Regions from separate parts of the Mesorhizobium sp. M0587 genome, predicted to be linked through region 1. Evidence: riboswitches for the same ligand, from Rfam matches in the RefSeq annotation. Region 1 holds a riboswitch; each other region holds the start of a gene.

Region 1 (3,269 bases):
GGTCAATGCGATTTGCAGCAGGGTCAGCGTCACCGCCCGCGACGGATCGAAATCGAAGCGCAGCGCCTGGTAGATGCCGACCTCGAGCGTCGTCGCGGCCGGCCCGCCGCCGAGCGTCAGCACGATGGTGAACGAGGTGATGCAGAGCATGAAGACAAGCCCGGCGACACCTGGCAAGGCGGCACGCAAGGTCGGCCACTCGATCAGCCGGAAGGCCGGCCGCGCCCCCATGCCGAGCTGGCTCGCCAGCCGCCACTGGTCGGAAGGTATGGTCCGCAGCGCCTCCAGAAATAGCCTGGTCGCCAGTGGCAGGTTGAAGAAAACGTGAGCGATTAGAATGCCGGACAGGCCATAGATTCCCGGCCAGCTCTGACCGCCAGCAGCACTGAACAGACCGGCGAAATATCCGGCACGGCCATAGAGGGCGAGGATGCCGAGTGCCGCGACGATCGCCGGCAGGGCCAGGGGTATGGCGAAGAGTTGCAGGATGAAGGCGCGGCCGAAGAAAGCTGGATGCCGCGACAGCGCGCGCGCCACGAACAATGCCGGGCCGACTGAAAGCAGCGTCGAGAGCGCCGCCTGCCAGAGCGTGAAGCGGATAACGCGCAGGAGATAGGCGTCGAAGGCCCCCCGCGCGCCGGATAAGTCGTGGGCACCCTCGATGATCAGGCCGGCAAACGCCCCGCCAATGAGGAGCGCGATTGCAGCGAGTGCGAGGACACCGGCGGTGGTGCGGGGGTCAGCGCGTTGCACGCTGCACCATCTGCCTCGATATCATCGACTGGCGGGGACTTGACGAACGTGACTGCCGGACATCTCCCCCACGAGGGGGAAGATCGGATGTCGCTGCGGCTTCCGCCAATCTCAAACGCTGCCAGGAACGAGCCGGCAACGAAGCTGCCAATCTCCCCCTTGTGGGGGAGATGTCCGGCAGGACAGAGGGGGGCGCCGTAGGGCGATCATCTTTCAATCATATAGCCAAACTACTTGCTCATCACCGCCAGCCATTCATCCACCCAGGCCTTGCGGTTGGCCGCGACCTCCTCGGGGCTGAACAGCAAGGTCTTGGTCGGCTTGACCAGTTTGTCGAAGGCCGGGTTGAGCGGTTTGTCGGTCTTGCCGGCCGGGAACATCCAGTTGGTCTCCGGGATGGCGTCCTGGAATTTCGGTCCGGTCATGAAGGCCATGAACTTTTCCGCCAGCGGATTCTTGGCCCCCGTGGTGGTGATGCCGGCGACCTCGATCTGCAGGTACTCGCCCTCTTCGAAGGACGCCGCCTGGTAGCGCTCGGTGTTTTCGGCGACCATGTGATAGGCCGGCGAGGTGGTGTAGGACAGCACCATGGGCGCCTCGCCCTTGGTGAACAAGCCGTAGGCCTCGCTCCAGCCCGGCGTCACGGTCAGCACCTTGGCCTTGAGCTTGGCCCAGGCCTCCGGCGCCTTGTCGCCATAGACCGACTTGACCCACAACAGCAGGCCGAGACCCGGTGTCGAAGTGCGCGGATCCTGGATGACGATCTTGTCGTCGGCGCTGCCTTCGACCAGCTCCTTCAGGCTCTTCGGCGGTGTCTTCAGCTTCTGCGTGTCATAGACGACGGCGAAATAGCCGTAGTCGAAGGGAACAAAAGTGTCGTCGCTCCAGCCACCCGGCACGTTGACCTCCGTCACCGCGCCATGCGGCGCGAACAGGCCGCTGGCCTTGGCGTCGGCGGTGAGGTTGGTGTCGAGGCCAAGCACGATGTCGGCCTTGGTCGAGGCGCCTTCGAGCTTGACGCGGTTGAGCAAGGCCACGCCATCGGCGACCGAGACGAACTCGACATCGCAGCCGCATTCCGCCTCGAACTCCTTCTTCACAACCGGGCCGGGACCCCAGTCGGCGGTGAAGCTTTCATAGGTGTAGACGGTGAGCTTGTCCTTGGCCAAGGCCGGTCCGGACAGGGCCAGGACCATTGCCGAGACAAGAGAGTATAAAAGCGTGCGCATCGGCGCCTCCTTCGTTCGAGTTGAAGGGAATTGAGGCGTCGGACTGTCCGAAACGTCTAATCCCTCCGCCGGTACAAACCGGATCAGGTTCAGCGGGTTGGCGAGACTGCCTCTCAGCCGGTCCGCGAAGATCGCGTCCGGCACCCCGTTAGAGCGCCTCGACACATAGGCCCGGCCGGCGAACCACGCAAGCGGAGTTTGCCGGCCTTCCGTTTCCCGTGCCGGGCTGGTAAGGGCGACAGGATATGAGCACATTCACCATCCTGCTTGGCGGCGATCTCATCCGCACGCCGCGGCTCGACCGCCATGTCGAACGTTCCCGCGTGATCGCCGCCGACGCCGGCATCGGCCACGCGCGGCTGCTGGACCTTACCCCGGAGCTGTGGGTGGGCGATTTCGATTCCGTGCCGGCCAATCTGCCTGACGATCTCGCCGCCGTACCGCGCCGGACCTTTCCGGCGGAGAAGGACCAGACCGACGGTGAACTGGCGATCGCGGCTGCGCTCGAACGCGGTGCGACCCGTCTCGTGCTTGCAGGCGCCTTCGGCGGCAAGCGCGCCGACCACGCCTTCCTGCATATGGCACTCGGCCTGCGGCTGGCCGAGGCAGGAACGGAAGTACTTTTGACCAGCGGCGCCCAGGAAGGCGTCCCTCTGCTGTCCGGGAAAACCAGTTTCGACTATGCCGCCGGCACGCTGTTTTCGATCCTTGGCTTCTCCGAACTTGCCGGCCTGACCGTTTCCGGCGCCAAATGGCCGCTGAACCACGTCCAGGTGGCGTTCGGCTCGTCGCTGACCATCTCCAACGAAGTCAAGGGCAGCCTTGAGATCGCCCTCGGCCACGGCCGCGCGATGCTGCTTGCTCATCCCTATCCATTAGCTGAAAGCTGACATGGCCCCGCCCCTTCTCAATCTCGACGGGATAAAACTGACCTTTGGTGGCGCGCCGCTGCTCGATGGCGCCGCCTTGACCGCTTCGGCCGGCGACAAGATCGCGCTGGTCGGCCGCAACGGCTCCGGCAAGTCGACGCTGCTCAAGATCGCCGCCGGACTGATCGAGCCGCAGGACGGCGAGGTGTTCCGCCAGCCTTCGGCGACCGTCCGCTATTTGCCGCAGATGCCCGACATGGAAGGCTTCGCCACCGTGCGCGCCTATGTCGAGGCCGGGCTTGGCCCCGCCGACGATCCCTACCGCGCCAGCTATCTGATGGAGCACCTCGGCCTGTCGGGCGAAGAACGGCCGAACGATCTGTCCGGCGGCGAGGCCAGGCGCGCGGCACTTGCCCGC
Region 2 (3,269 bases), on a different contig from region 1:
GGCAATCCTTCGCCCAGGCGATCTGCGTCAGCTCGCCGAGCGTTTCCAGCTCGGCGAACTGCGCCGCGTCGTTGGCATCGGCGATCGAGCCTGGACGAAGGCCGTCGCCGAGCGAGAAGGAGACGTCGTAGGCTCTGGCGATGTCGCAGATCTCCGCGAAGTGCTCGTAGAGGAAGCTTTCCCGGTGATGGTGCAGGCACCATTTGGCCATGATCGAGCCGCCGCGCGAGACGATACCCGTCACCCGGTCGACGGTCAGCGGGATGTAATGCAGCCGCACGCCGGCGTGGATGGTGAAATAGTCGACGCCTTGCTCGGCCTGTTCGATCAGCGTGTCGCGGTAGACCTCCCAGGTCAGATCCTCGGCAATGCCGCCGACCTTTTCGAGCGCTTGGTAGAGCGGCACCGTGCCGATCGGCACCGGCGCGTTGCGCACGATCCAGTCGCGGATGTTGTGGATGTTGCGGCCGGTCGACAGGTCCATCGCCGTATCGGCGCCCCAGCGGATCGCCCACACCATCTTTTCGACCTCTTCCGCCATCGACGATGTGACGGCGGAGTTGCCGATATTGGCGTTGATCTTGACCAGGAAATTGCGGCCGATGATCATTGGCTCGCTCTCGGGATGGTTGATGTTGGCGGGGATGATCGCCCGTCCGCGCGCCACCTCGTCACGCACGAATTCGGGCGTGACGAAATCGGGCAGCGTCGCGCCGAAAGCCTCGCCGTCGCGCTCAAGCTTGCCGCGCAGGATCTCGCGACCAAGGTTCTCGCGGATGGCGACGAACTCCATTTCGGGTGTGATGATGCCGGCGCGCGCGTAGGCAAGCTGCGTCACCGCCTTGCCTGCTTTGGCCCTGAGCGGTCGGTGGCGGATGGGAAATTCTGGCGTCAGGCGTTCGCCCGTCGCGAATCCGTTGTCCTCCGGCCGGACATGGCGGCCGTCGCAGACCTCGACATCGCCGCGCGCCAAGATCCATTCGTGGCGAAGCCGGGCCAGGCCTTTTTCGATGCTGGTTTCGACAGCCGGATCGGTATAGGGGCCCGACGGATCGTAGACGGTGACGGGCGGTTCGCCGGCTGTCGGATGGACGGAGATTTCGCGCATCGGCACCCTGATCTGCGGGTGGATGGCACCGGGCTTGTGGATCTTACGCGAAGCAGGCAGCGGTCCCGTTGAGACGGCTGGGGTGAGGGCATTCATCTTGAGGCTCCTTTGCTCATGCATTGGAGACCCAGTTCTGTGCCGGAAGGATGAAAAGACGCTTCTGTCGACCTGCCGAAACAGGACCTCGGGCGTGAACTCCCGCAGAGCGCTTGCACCGTCCCTACGCCAGTATGAACTGGATCAGGTTCAACGGGTCACTGCGCCGCGAAAGCCAGCAGTATCTCAGCCCCTTGCCGGGACTCCCCTGGTGAATGCCTCAAGTTGAATGGGCCGGCGTTGTCTTGTCAAGCGCATGTTCGTCCTGCGGCGGCGGTGGGCGGCATTCAAATTGGGCCCAAATTGGGCCGACGGCCTCGCCATGGGTCGCGGAGAAGTTCCGCGGGAGACAGGCAGGTGTGGCCAAAGCTGCATTTGCCTCGTCAAACTTGATGTGACATTGACGTAGACGGAACTGCTGCGTTTCAAGGATCTTAAGCCGTCAATGCCTGATCGGAACAGAACTGGTGGGCCGCCCGAACGCCCCACAAACATCGTGCTCTCGATCACCTCTTATTGTCGCCGGAAAAGGGGTGATCGACCATTCGATCAAGTCGACCGCTCGCTGAAGGGCGCCCTCGGTTTCAGCACGGCTGGGCGAAGTGGCAATGACATGTCCAATCCAGTCTCGGAAATCCCCCTTCCTGACGATCGGTGTCTTGGGTTCAACATTCAATTTGACCTCGGCCACACCTGATATAGCAGCTGCCTGAGTGTCGCCACCAATCCAGTCGAGGGTGCCATCTTGATCAGGAAGCAGGAATCGCGCGGCCGCAGTATGCGAATGCTTTTTGCGCAGATCCCATTCCTCGCCAATGACAAGCTTGATGTGCTCGGTGACGAGGTCGACACCGTAAGCTAACTGGACCAGTTGAGGGTCGGGCGCGCCACTAAGACGCGGATTGACTTCAATGACAACTGGACCGCGTTTCGTGCACCGGAGTTCAATGTTAGTTGGCCCCCAGCCAAGGCCGAGAGCCCGCAAACAGCTCAGCGAAACATCGGCGATGCGCTCACGCTCCTGATCGGTTAGCAGGGCCGGATACGTCACCTCACGTATGACGAAATGGGGGAGGGGACCAAAGTCATTGGCGCAAATCGCAACGACCTCATTCCCCATAACATTAATGCTATAGAACGGGCCCTGTGCGAATTCTTCGACGAGTATTTTCGGTGTAGACCGCCATATGTGCTTTCCGCCCAATAGATAGGTCGTATGTTCGGCTACGTCTTCGAGGCTGCGGCACAATCGGACACCCATGCTGCCGCTGCCTACTGCCGGCTTAAGAATCACGGGCAGGCCGATCTCTGCAGCCGAGCTTTCTACCTCCGCCGCATTCGTTGCCAACCGATAAGCCGGTATTGGAACGCCGGCCTGCGCGAGGAGTTGGCGTTGCTTGAATTTGTCGCAGCTTCGTTCAATCGATTCAGGGTTCGGTCCCGGTAGATCGAAATGCCGGCAAAGCTTGCCAATTGTCGCATAGATCGATTCATGGTCCCCGGCAAAGCCAGTAATGCCAGCAATGTCGTGGGTAGCACGCAGCCGCGAACTTTCGCGGACCAACGCTTCGAGATTGCCAGTGTCGACACGGATTGCCTCAACGTTTTCCGCCGAAAGATAGTCGTACCGAGGTGGATCAGCCGTCAGAGTAATTGGATGAAGACCAAGACACTGAGCCGCTTGGACGTATAGCTGACCAGTACCCCTATGGCCTTCGACCAATATGAGCGCTCTTCTTCTTACCATTGCTGTTAATCCCGATGTTGCGTGCTGGCGGCGGTCCGAGGGTACCGGCGTCACTTTTATGGCCGTGCCGGACCTCAGACTCGCGGTGCCGTACCATTGTCAACGACTGACGGTTGTAAAATCTTGTAAATTGATTTTGAAGGATCTGTTGCAGCGTTGTTGATTAGGGCGGCGTCGGAGGCTTGCTCCGTTCAAACCAGGTTAGCTGGGGTTGGTGTGTGATCCCGTGGGCCTGGGCGTGACCTACCTCTCGGGTAGGGCACGCCAAGCCACATCAAACTCGCAGCACAAGAACATGCGCTCTGGTCATACCGGCTC
Region 3 (3,269 bases), on a different contig from region 1:
GCAACAGCATGTCGCGCTCCTGCACCACGGTGCGCAGAAGCGCCGCGCGCTGGCGCATGCCGCCCGAAAGCTGTGCCGGAAAATGCCGCTCGAAACCTTCAAGTCCGAACTCGGAAAACAGCGGCGCGACCCGCGCCCGCGCCGCCTTGCGCCCGATGCCCTGCACTTCGAGCCCAAGTGTCGTGTTGTCGAGGACGCGCCGCCAGGGCATCAGCGCGTCACGCTGCGGCATGAAGGCGAAATGCCTGCCATGGTCGTCGAGGGGAGCGCCGTCGAAGAACATCTGTCCCTGGCCGTGCTCGGCGCCGGTCAGAAGCTGGAACAGCGTCGACTTGCCGGCGCCCGAAGGACCGAGGATGGAGACGAACTCGCCGGCGCCGACGCTGAGCGAGATGTCGGCGAGCACATCGAGCCCGCCAAACGCCTTGCGCACATGCCGCAATTCGAGCCGGCTCATCGCGACGGCCCCTTCCCTGCCGGCTCCCTGCCGGCTCGTTCCCAAGGCATGGCCAGGCGCTGCAGCAGCACCGTCAGCCCGAACAGGACGAGTGTGAGCGCGGCGCTTGCGCCCACGGCCGCCAGCACCAGATCGGGGCGGAAATTGTTCTTGGCGTTGAGCATGTAGATGCCCAGCCCCTTCGCCGCGCCCGCATATTCGGCGAAGATGGCGCCGACCACGGCGTAGGTGATCGAGATCCTCAGGCCCGCGAAGAAATAGGGCAGCGCCGAAGGCAGCCGTGCCAGCAGGAAGACGCGCCAGCGCCCTGCCCCCATGGCGCGCAGCATCTGGCCGATCTCGGCCTCGGTTGCCTCATAACCCTGCACCAGCGCCACCAGCATCGGGAAGAAGGTGACCAGCGCCACCAGCATGATCTTGGGCATCAGCCCGAAGCCGAACCACAGCACCACCAGCGGCGCGATCGCCACCAGCGGCAAGGTCTGGCTGACGATGAGGACGGGAAACAATGCACGCCGCAGCGGCCGGAAGAAATCAACCAGCATCGACAGCGCGAAAGCGCCACTGAGCGAGCAGGCAAAGCCGATCAGCGTGGCGCGGATGGTAGGGATGGCGTTGTCGACCAGCGCCTCGCGATTGAGCATCGCTTGCGCGAAGACGCGCGACGGCGCCGGGAGCGTCGTCGGCTTGATCCCGGAATAACGGGCGTAAAACTCCCATGCCACCAGGAGCAACCCGACTGAAATCACGGCCGGTGCTGCCTTGGCGAGGAGGGCCGCGAGGCGACGCGGATAGCTGGATGGCGATGAGACCACGGATGAACAGACCTGTGACGGCGGTTTGCGCGAAAAAGGCGCTGAGCTTCAGGCAGCGGTGGGGCTGTTGGCCGAGACCGTGACGTCGAGGGTGACATGGCCGGCGGCCGGCCCGAAGCGGCAGAAAGCTTCGTTCAGCGTGGCGAAGATAGCGCCGGCATCGCCGCGTAATTTGGTGCAGAAATGTTTTGAGCGCTCATAGACGCCGGACTGTTTCAGGAAATCGATGCAGCCATAGATCTCGTCCATGTGATCGCCCGTGCCCATCACATAGAGCGAGAACTGCGCCGCGGCCGGCTGACCGGTCGAGGGCATGGCCTGCACGGCGCGGATGGCGGCCACCTTGCGCTCCGCAAGCGGGAGGACGGGGCCGCCGATCGCGTCGGAGCGGCAGATCGGATCGTCCGGCTCGCCCGGGCAACCGCGCGAGATCGCCGCCGAAAACACGCAGTGCTTGCCGCTGGCGCAAGCCGCCACGAACAGGTCGCGCATGGCCGGAAACAGCACCTCGGGCGGCCCGACCAGCAAGGTCGAGATGTCGTCGGTCTCGATCCTGAGCCTGTCTCGGTATGGATCGAGCGCGCCGAGCGCGCCGAGAATGACGCCGACGAAATCGTCGGCCATGGGATAAAGGGAAATCTGTGCGCCTGAAAACATCGCCCGCCTCGCTCCGCTGGTATTACCCAGATCAGCTTCTAGGGTCTGTGGGCCTGCCGCCCCCGTCTCAGCCCCGACCGTACGGAGCACCCCTGTGGATGGGCGGGTTAAAGCACCATTCGCCCGATTTGGGAAGTCGTTTTTGTGTCGATGCCGCATCAAAAAACATTGCGCCAAGCCTGATCATGGAACGAAAGAAGTCGAAACCGCCGGGCGAAATTTATCCGGAACCTTTCACTGCCGTGATCGGTTCCCCCAACAGTCGCGATGCGATCACCATCGTAGAAATGAGCGACGACTTCACAGAAATGGAGACAAACCATGTTCATGAAAATCCTCGCAGCTTCGGCTCTCACGATTGGTCTCGCCACGTCGGCCATGGCGCAAAGCGCTGGCAATGACGGCGCCGACGGAAACGGCGGTAGCGGCCGGTCGGTTACAGTCGACCCGAACACACCGGCATCGCCGAACACGATCGATCCCAGCACGACCAACAGCATCATCGGCGTGCCCGGCGATCTGAACTCGAATGCCGATAGAAACTGTCCCGCCGGCCCGCAGGGTGCACAGCCGGACGCCACCCACACCTCGCCCGGCACCACTACGCCGACAGTCAACGACAATCATTGCGGCAAGTGAGGCTTGCCCAATCAGAGAGAAAGCCGCGGAGCATGGGCTCCCCGGCTTTCTTCAGATGGCTTGGCATTCCCGGACACGGAACGCTGAAGTTAGGCGCATTTGAGGCCTGACACTGCCGGTCGGCAACCGGGCGGCAGTGTCGCCTTAATCGCTATGAAACGGCCTTCTCACGAACCGGCAGTTTCCAGCCCGGCCTGACGAAATGGCAGGTGTAACCGTTGGGGTATTTCTCCAGATAGTCCTGATGCTCGGGTTCGGCTTCCCAGAACGGGCCGGCCGGCGCAATTTCGGTAACGACCTTGCCCGGCCACAGACCGGAAGCATCGACGTCGGCAATGGTGTCCTCCGCGACACGCTTCTGCTCGTCGTTGGTGTAGTAGATCGCCGAACGGTAACTCATCCCGACATCGTTGCCCTGGCGGTTGCGTGTCGTCGGATCGTGGATCTGGAAGAAGAATTCCAGGAGCGTGCGGTAGCTTATCTTGGCCGGGTCGAAATTGATCTCGATGGCTTCGGCATGGGTGCCATGATTGCGATAAGTGGCGTTCGGCACGTCGCCGCCACTGTAGCCGACCCGGGTGGAAAGGACGCCCGGAAAGCGTCGGATCAGGTCCTGCATGCCCCAGAAGCAGCCGCCGGCAAGCACTGCGCGTTCGCTCGAAGTCGCCATATCTCGTCTCCCAAAAAGCAATTCCAGCTAT

The links. A riboswitch is a leader RNA that binds a small molecule or an ion and turns the genes downstream of it on or off. The one in region 1 is predicted to bind thiamine pyrophosphate.
Region 2: it holds a riboswitch for thiamine pyrophosphate, as region 1 does, so the genes downstream of both, thiC (phosphomethylpyrimidine synthase ThiC) here and thiB (thiamine ABC transporter substrate binding subunit) in region 1, are expected to answer to the same signal.
Region 3: it holds a riboswitch for thiamine pyrophosphate, as region 1 does, so the genes downstream of both, NKI49_RS14105 (YkoF family thiamine/hydroxymethylpyrimidine-binding protein) here and thiB (thiamine ABC transporter substrate binding subunit) in region 1, are expected to answer to the same signal.

What each region holds. Positions count from the first base shown of each region.
Region 1 covers NZ_JAMYQP010000010.1:35,144-38,412, forward strand. The annotation lists gene thiP (thiamine/thiamine pyrophosphate ABC transporter permease) at 1-753, opposite strand, end outside; gene thiB (thiamine ABC transporter substrate binding subunit) at 984-1,982, opposite strand; TPP riboswitch at 2,026-2,140, opposite strand; gene NKI49_RS11850 (thiamine diphosphokinase) at 2,228-2,872, shown strand; gene NKI49_RS11855 (ABC-F family ATP-binding cassette domain-containing protein) at 2,874-3,269, shown strand, end outside.
Region 2 covers NZ_JAMYQP010000021.1:35,976-39,244, reverse strand. The annotation lists gene thiC (phosphomethylpyrimidine synthase ThiC) at 1-1,204, opposite strand, end outside; TPP riboswitch at 1,308-1,424, opposite strand; gene NKI49_RS19325 (ATP-grasp domain-containing protein) at 1,647-2,951, opposite strand.
Region 3 covers NZ_JAMYQP010000012.1:145,398-148,666, forward strand. The annotation lists gene NKI49_RS14095 (ABC transporter ATP-binding protein) at 1-457, opposite strand, end outside; gene NKI49_RS14100 (ABC transporter permease) at 454-1,272, opposite strand; gene NKI49_RS14105 (YkoF family thiamine/hydroxymethylpyrimidine-binding protein) at 1,321-1,929, opposite strand; TPP riboswitch at 1,920-2,033, opposite strand; gene NKI49_RS14110 (hypothetical protein) at 2,028-2,330, shown strand; gene NKI49_RS14115 (hypothetical protein) at 2,251-2,568, shown strand; gene msrA (peptide-methionine (S)-S-oxide reductase MsrA) at 2,720-3,238, opposite strand.